Acaryochloris sp. CCMEE 5410: one gene and its partner. The protein of the gene in region 1 interacts with the protein of each later gene in a pairwise test. Links are inferred from orthologs where the notes say so. Each region holds a gene or a part of one and is shown on either strand. Other genes may lie near its edges.

Region 1 (3,193 bases):
GTTGGTTCAAGCGGCCCAGCTAGTTGCCGAGATTAGCCCTACTGTACCGATGTTCTTACAACCCGTGACACCCTTAACAGCGCAACACCCCGTCCAGCCACCCACCCCCGATCAAGTTTTGGCCTGGCAAGGGCAGCTCAAGCAGATGGGTCGACGAATTAGGGTTGTACCTCAAACCCATAAATTTCTGGGACAGCTTTAAGACGTTTTTCCCCGCAACCAGTTTTTCAGGTCTTCTTCATTATTGAAATCCAAGAGGGCTTCACCCAAATCTTCCACTTGATTGACCGGTAAGCTACGAACCTGAGCTTCAAGTTCTGGATTAAGATCCCCAATTCGCCGTTTTAAAAGGCGAAATACCAGGCTGAGGGCTTCTCGTTCGGCCCCTTGTTGTTGATTGGCTTGAGTCGTACTCGTCAGTAGATTGGTAATTCGCTCCCGCTCGAGTAAGCCCATGCGTTCCATCTCGGTTTGCAAGACCTGTTCTTCAGCAGCATTGAGATGGAGAAAAGCTTCAATAAATTGAGAGATGACTTTGACTTTCTTGGCATCTAAACGCAGGTTGGTCAGCAGTCTCAGGCATTCCGCTTTGACCACGGGACGATCAAAGGTTTGAACGTTCATCGTAGGCATCAGTGCGGCTGCTACAGGATTGCGACGCTGCAAAAAGTCACGCCAGTTTAATCGATGAAGTTGAATGGCGACAAAACTAAAATCCAAAACCCGACGATCGACGAATTCCACCCGATACCCATTGGTTTCCAGACGTTGAGACTTATCTGAAGACTGCAAAATAATGGGGTAAATCGGTAAATTATATTTTTCATCCAGGCGAGCAAAGGTATGGAAAATACGTCGCTCTAGCTTAATGTTAGTTTCAGATGAATTTTCTAGATGTACCCAGAAGCATGATTCTTGTCCTCGTAATCGCACTTGCACTAATACATTAGAGCTCGCCTCTTGCTTGGTAGAGGCAGGAGAATGCTCTCCCTGCTCTTGAGGTTTAAGGGATTCTTCATCTTCTAGAAATCGAATCGATTTGGGGTCGATAGCGACCGCAATTTTTGGAAAGAAGAGATCGACAAATTCTAGAAAAAGGTTTTTGAGTAAGTCCCTAAATAGACGATCGCGATCGACCATCGTAAATGTCTACCCCACAACTAAATCGTATTTACCCTAACATCCTCAGGCGAGGATCTTGCTTTTCCCCCTAAAAATCAATTCGATGCTGAGAGAAAAAACAGCGAAATATACTCATACTAATTTAAAACTACGGTTCATCTTGTTAAAGACTTCTCGTCGACGGTGGCCAACCCTAAATAGCGAATGCCTTCGGGGGTAATCTCAAAGCGACAGGGTAAAAGCTCAACCCCTGCGGCCACAGCTTCCCTGAGGAGTTTTCCGTATTCTGGATCCGCCTGATCACCTGGGGCAAATGTTGTGCAATCGGCCCGATTAATAAAGAAGAGTAAGTATGCTCGGGCTGCAGATAAAACCGATATCAACTCTCGAATATGTTTTTGGCCGCGAGTCGTAACGGTGTCTGGAAATAAAGCTTGTTTTTCGATGGCCCAAGTCGTACTTTTAACTTCGATATAGGCAGGCTGAGCGCTGCCTGTCAGCAAAAAATCAATTCGACTTTTTTCTTGACCATAGCGCACTTCAGATTTGACCTGATCATAGTCACCTAAAGAATGTAAAAGACGGTCTTGGAGTAGTTGTTTGACTACAAGATTCGGGATTTGAGTATTCACCCCGACCCAGGTGGGTTCGGTTTCACAAACCTCAATCATCTCCCAGGTATAGGCTAATTTGCGTTTGGGGTTATTACTTTGAGAAATTTGCACCCGACTATGGGGGGCACACATGCCGGTCATGGGACCTGTATTAGGGCAGTGAGCAGTGACGACTTCCCCCGTATCGAGTTCAATATCGGCTAGAAAACGTTTGTATCGTTTGATCAATGTGCCTGCAAGTAAAGGGGGATATTGATATAGCCAGTCCGCCATACGCTTTAACTCCCTAGGATCAGGGGCTGAACTCATCTACCGCGTCCCTCCGGTGTTGTCTCCAGTGGCAGATTTATACAGTAAAGCACCAGTGCAGATGATGCACTGGCGCTTTAGGGAAAGAAATGGAATGAGCAGACTAGCTAGCGATGTACTCTCGCACTTCGCCTTTACGACGGCGCAGATAGTCTAGGGCTTGCCGTTCTAGCTGACGAACGCGCTCTCGGCTGAGGCTTAATTGTTGGCCGACTTTGGCCAGAGACAACTCTTTACCGTTGTTGAGGCCGAACCGGAGCATTAGGACATCCCGTTGTTGGGGAGTTAACTCTTTGAGCAATTGATTCACATCATCCCGCAGCGCCTCAGTGGTCGTAAACTGCTCAGGAGATTGCCCATCATCTTCCAGCAGATCTCGCAACTCAGTGTCCTGATTGTCCCCCACTCTCAGATCCAGGGAAATAGGCTGACGAGCAATGGTGAGATAATCTCGAATTTGGCTGGGCTCTAGTTCTAAGGCTTCTGCAATTTCAGCAGGAGTGGCACTGCGTCCCAGCTTTTGCGATAGCTCACGTTGAGCTTTCTTGATCTTATTGAGTTTTTCGGTGATGTGAATGGGCAGTCGGATGGTGCGAGCCTGTTGTGCGATCGCACGGGTGATCGCCTGTCGAATCCACCAGTAGGCATAGGTTGAAAACTTATAGCCTCGGGTTGGATCAAACTTTTCAACCCCGCGTTCTAATCCCAAGGTTCCTTCTTGGATTAGGTCTAGCAGTTCTAGGTTTCGCTTTTGGTACTTCTTGGCAACGGACACGACCAGCCTTAAGTTGGCTTCAATCATTTTTTGCTTGGCTTGCTGTCCTTGGTGCAGGGACAGCTCCAACTGTGAGGGACTAAGATTGGCTTTCGCTGCCCACTCCTCTGAGGAAGGTTCACGCCCTAATTCATCCATTTCAGTTTTTTGCAAGTCTAAAAGCGCCATCATGGCCTGGACTTGCTTACCAAAAACGATTTCTTCCTCATGGGTCAACAAAGGGACTCGACCGATCTCATGGAGATAGGTACGAACCATATCTGTTGTCGGAGACACAGAGATAGCTTGTTGCTTAGTTTTGGTATTGGACATGGACTTGAGCTACCCCCTTTAAGAAGGTGATGTTGGCATGAAGACTATCAAACTTCGAATT
Region 2 (3,208 bases), on another replicon or contig:
TTACCCAGCTTTGGGTAGATGTTGATCAGCGAGAAGTCGCCGTCGTGGGTTTGCGGAATACCCTGGTTACTGGCGATGAGCGCTACATGTATCTCAGTAATATTCGGCAGATTGGAGATGTGATCCTGGTCGATGATGAGACCGCGATTGAAGAAATCGATACTTTCGACTTCAGTACTTTAATTAATAACGAAGTCATTACCGAAGCTGGAGAACTTTTAGGCAAAGTCCGAGGGTTTAAGTTTGATACCAGCACAGGGGAAGTTGCCTCTTTAGTCATCGCATCGATTGGAGTGCCCCTGATTCCGTCTCAGGTGTTGAGCACCTACGAGCTGCCCGTGGAAGAGATTGTCAGTACAGGGCCTGATCGCTTGATCGTTTTTGAAGGGGCGGAAGAGCGCCTGAATCAACTGACGGTCGGCATTCTGGAGCGGATGGGTTTAGGGATTCCACCCTGGGAATTAAGCGATGAAGAAGACTATATTCCTAAGACGGCGTCTACCACGAACCAGCTTGGCCCTGGAGAACCGACCACTGCTTACGCACCTGCTCGCCAGGCTGCGCCTGCTCAACAAGCGTGGGAAACGGAAGCCTGGGAAGCGGAGCCAGTCCCCGTAGAGCGTCAAGAAGCCCCTCAGCAACAATATGCATATCAAGAGGAGGATAACTGGAGTGATAGTGGGTCTTCTACCCCTCCAAGTGCTCCAGATCCGAAATATGAGCGGGAAGGAGATGTTTGGGATGATGATTATGAGCCTCAAGAGCTGAAAATCCCTGAACCGCAAAAAATTGCCGAGTACGAACGCGAAGATTTTTAAAACCCTGTTGTTAAGCCACTAGAACTGTGACTGTCCTAACGAATTCTTTGACTGAGGTCGCCCAGCAAACGCGACAGGCGGCAATCCAACTGGCAGGGGCTTCTACAGAAACGAAAAACCAAGCCTTAGAAGCTGTTGCCCAAGCCCTAGAAGCGGCAACGCCAGAGATTCTAGAAGCGAATGTGCAGGATTGTCAGCAGGCAAAAGAAGCAGGCATTGCCAATGCCCTCTATGCTCGGTTAAAGCTGGATGCCACCAAGCTTAAAGGTGCGATCGCAGGGGTACGCAGTGTTGCCACCCTAGAGGATCCGGTGGGGACAGTACAGCTGAAGCGAGAGCTAGATACGGGTCTGGTATTGAGCCGAGTCAGTTGTCCGTTGGGTGTCCTTGGGGTCATTTTTGAAGCCCGACCCGATGCGGTAATGCAAATTGCGGCGTTGGCGATTAAGTCTGGCAATGGCGTCCTGCTTAAAGGAGGGCAAGAAGCTCTTCATTCCTGTCAGGCACTAGTGAAGGCGATTCATCAAGGACTATCGAACACAGCGGTATTGCCCAATGTGGTGGCGTTACTGACCAGTCGAGAAGAAACCCTAGAATTGCTGAACCTCGACCAGGACGTGAACCTGATTATTCCTCGCGGTTCTAATGATTTTGTCCGGTTTGTACAGGAAAATACCCGCATTCCGGTTTTGGGCCACGCGGAAGGTATTTGTCATCTGTATGTAGATCAGGCTGCGAAGCTGGACCAAGCGGTAGAGATTTCGGTGGATTCCAAGATCCAATATCCAGCAGCCTGTAATGCGGTGGAAACGATTTTGGTCCATGATGCGATCGCACCCCAATACCTACCTAAACTAACGGCGGCGTTACAGGACAACCAAGTCAAAGTTTTAGGGGATGCCAAAACTCAGGCCATTGTAGATGTTGCCCCCGCAACCGAGACGGATTGGGCGACAGAATATGGAGATTTAATTGTTTCCATTAAAGTGGTGGAGTCTCTTGCGGATGCCATTGCCCATATTAATCAATATGGGTCGGGGCACACGGATGCCATTGCCACCGAAGATGGCCAAGCAGCGGCTGTGTTTATGAACCAGGTGGATGCAGCCGGGGTGTTCCACAACTGTTCCACCCGTTTTGCCGACGGCTTCCGCTATGGCTTTGGCGCGGAAGTAGGAATTAGCACCCAGCGGATGCCGCCCAGAGGCCCCGTCGGGTTAGAAGGACTAGTCACTTATAAATACCAGCTCAAAGGCCAAGGCCAGATTGTCGCCACCTATGCTGGGCCAGATGCCCGTCCGTTTACTCACAAAGACCTTTAAACTTATCCTGATTAAATTAGCCGCATCGGAACGATTGTTCCGATGCGGCTTCATGATGCGGTGGTCAGAGTTCGATTAGCGGCGTGATGACATAGCCATAACAATTCGGAGAATGTACCAGAATAGCAGGGCTACAGAGGCAAACAACTCCAAGGATGCCGCCACATAATGTCTGGTGGAATAGTGCTTCATCACCTTAGAGGTGTCATATAAAATTGCGGCGGAAGCAAACACCACCATCACAACGGAGAAGAATAATCCCAGGGAGAAGCCGAAAATATAACTGCAAACAATCAGTCCCAGAGCGACAAAACTGCCAATTTTAAGGATGCCGCCGAGAAAGGTGAAATCTGTTCGGGTTGTAAATGCGATCGCAGTCAGCCCTCCGAACATGGTCAAGGTCAAAATACCGGCTGTGGGGATAACGCTAGGGTCGGAGAAAGCCGCAGCAATATAGAGCAAGGGGGCAAAAAGTAAGGCTTGGGCCACCACATAAATCCCCAACCCTGCGTACTGAGTGCCAATTTGGTCTGCTTTAGCAACTAACCCCCGAGACATCCAGCCCAGGAGTGAGAAAGCCCCTAAAATTAACAGCCAGCTAAAACGACTTCCGGCAACAAATTGAGTAATGGCTGCAGCAATGCCTAATTGGAACAGCAGATATTCAACGACAATAAAAGCACCAATGGCTCCTGCTAGATGCAGATAGGTTTTCTGAATAAAAATGGCGCGTTCAGATGGGCGTGACTGGGCGACGCTTAACATAATTTGTATCCTCGACAAAGGCAGTATGAAGTGTCCTGCTATGTACCCAGCTTAATCTACCCATAAATCAATTGCCTGGAAGTTGCCGTTCGCTGGTAGCGCAATACCTTGCTACCCGGCCAATACCAGACTTGAACTAATGTGTAGGGCCATAAAAGTAGACTTACAAGGTGTAAAGGTTAGCAGTAGGGAAGTGTCTGGCAGACAATCCCCCAGGTATCTATGGCTGAATGATGGAGGTGAGTTGTGAGTCGAATCGTATTGACGACGATTGGTTCTTTGGGAGATCTGCATCCTAAGATT

The links.
Region 2: the proteins of sfsA (region 1) and ON05_RS29555 interact in binary tests that used the Escherichia coli proteins (3 or more experiments, as listed by UniProt). The link is inferred for Acaryochloris sp. CCMEE 5410 from one-to-one orthologs.

The regions. Positions count from the first base shown.
Region 1 is NZ_AFEJ02000001.1:2,866,451-2,869,643, reverse strand. What follows is about bases 144-3,010. They hold sfsA (DNA/RNA nuclease SfsA), read right to left. Parts: upstream 2,010-3,010; coding sequence 1,278-2,009; downstream 144-1,277. Other genes in these bases: ON05_RS13145 (RNA polymerase sigma factor, RpoD/SigA family), read right to left, coding at 2,149-3,010; ON05_RS13155 (DUF4351 domain-containing protein), read right to left, coding at 199-1,140; ON05_RS13160 (7-carboxy-7-deazaguanine synthase QueE), read left to right, coding at 144-202. Outside these bases: more of ON05_RS13160, read left to right, coding at 1-143; more of ON05_RS13145, read right to left, coding at 3,011-3,132. UniProt on the Escherichia coli protein: Binds to DNA non-specifically. Could be a regulatory factor involved in maltose metabolism.
Region 2 is NZ_AFEJ02000002.1:1,895,250-1,898,457, reverse strand. What follows is about bases 111-2,992. They hold ON05_RS29555 (glutamate-5-semialdehyde dehydrogenase), read left to right. Parts: upstream 111-844; coding sequence 845-2,140; downstream 2,141-2,992. Other genes in these bases: ON05_RS29550 (Bax inhibitor-1 family protein), read right to left, coding at 2,216-2,905; ON05_RS29560 (PRC-barrel domain-containing protein), read left to right, coding at 111-818. Outside these bases: more of ON05_RS29560, read left to right, coding at 1-110; ON05_RS29545 (glycosyltransferase), read left to right, coding at 3,152-3,208. UniProt on the Escherichia coli protein: Catalyzes the NADPH-dependent reduction of L-glutamate 5-phosphate into L-glutamate 5-semialdehyde and phosphate. The product spontaneously undergoes cyclization to form 1-pyrroline-5-carboxylate.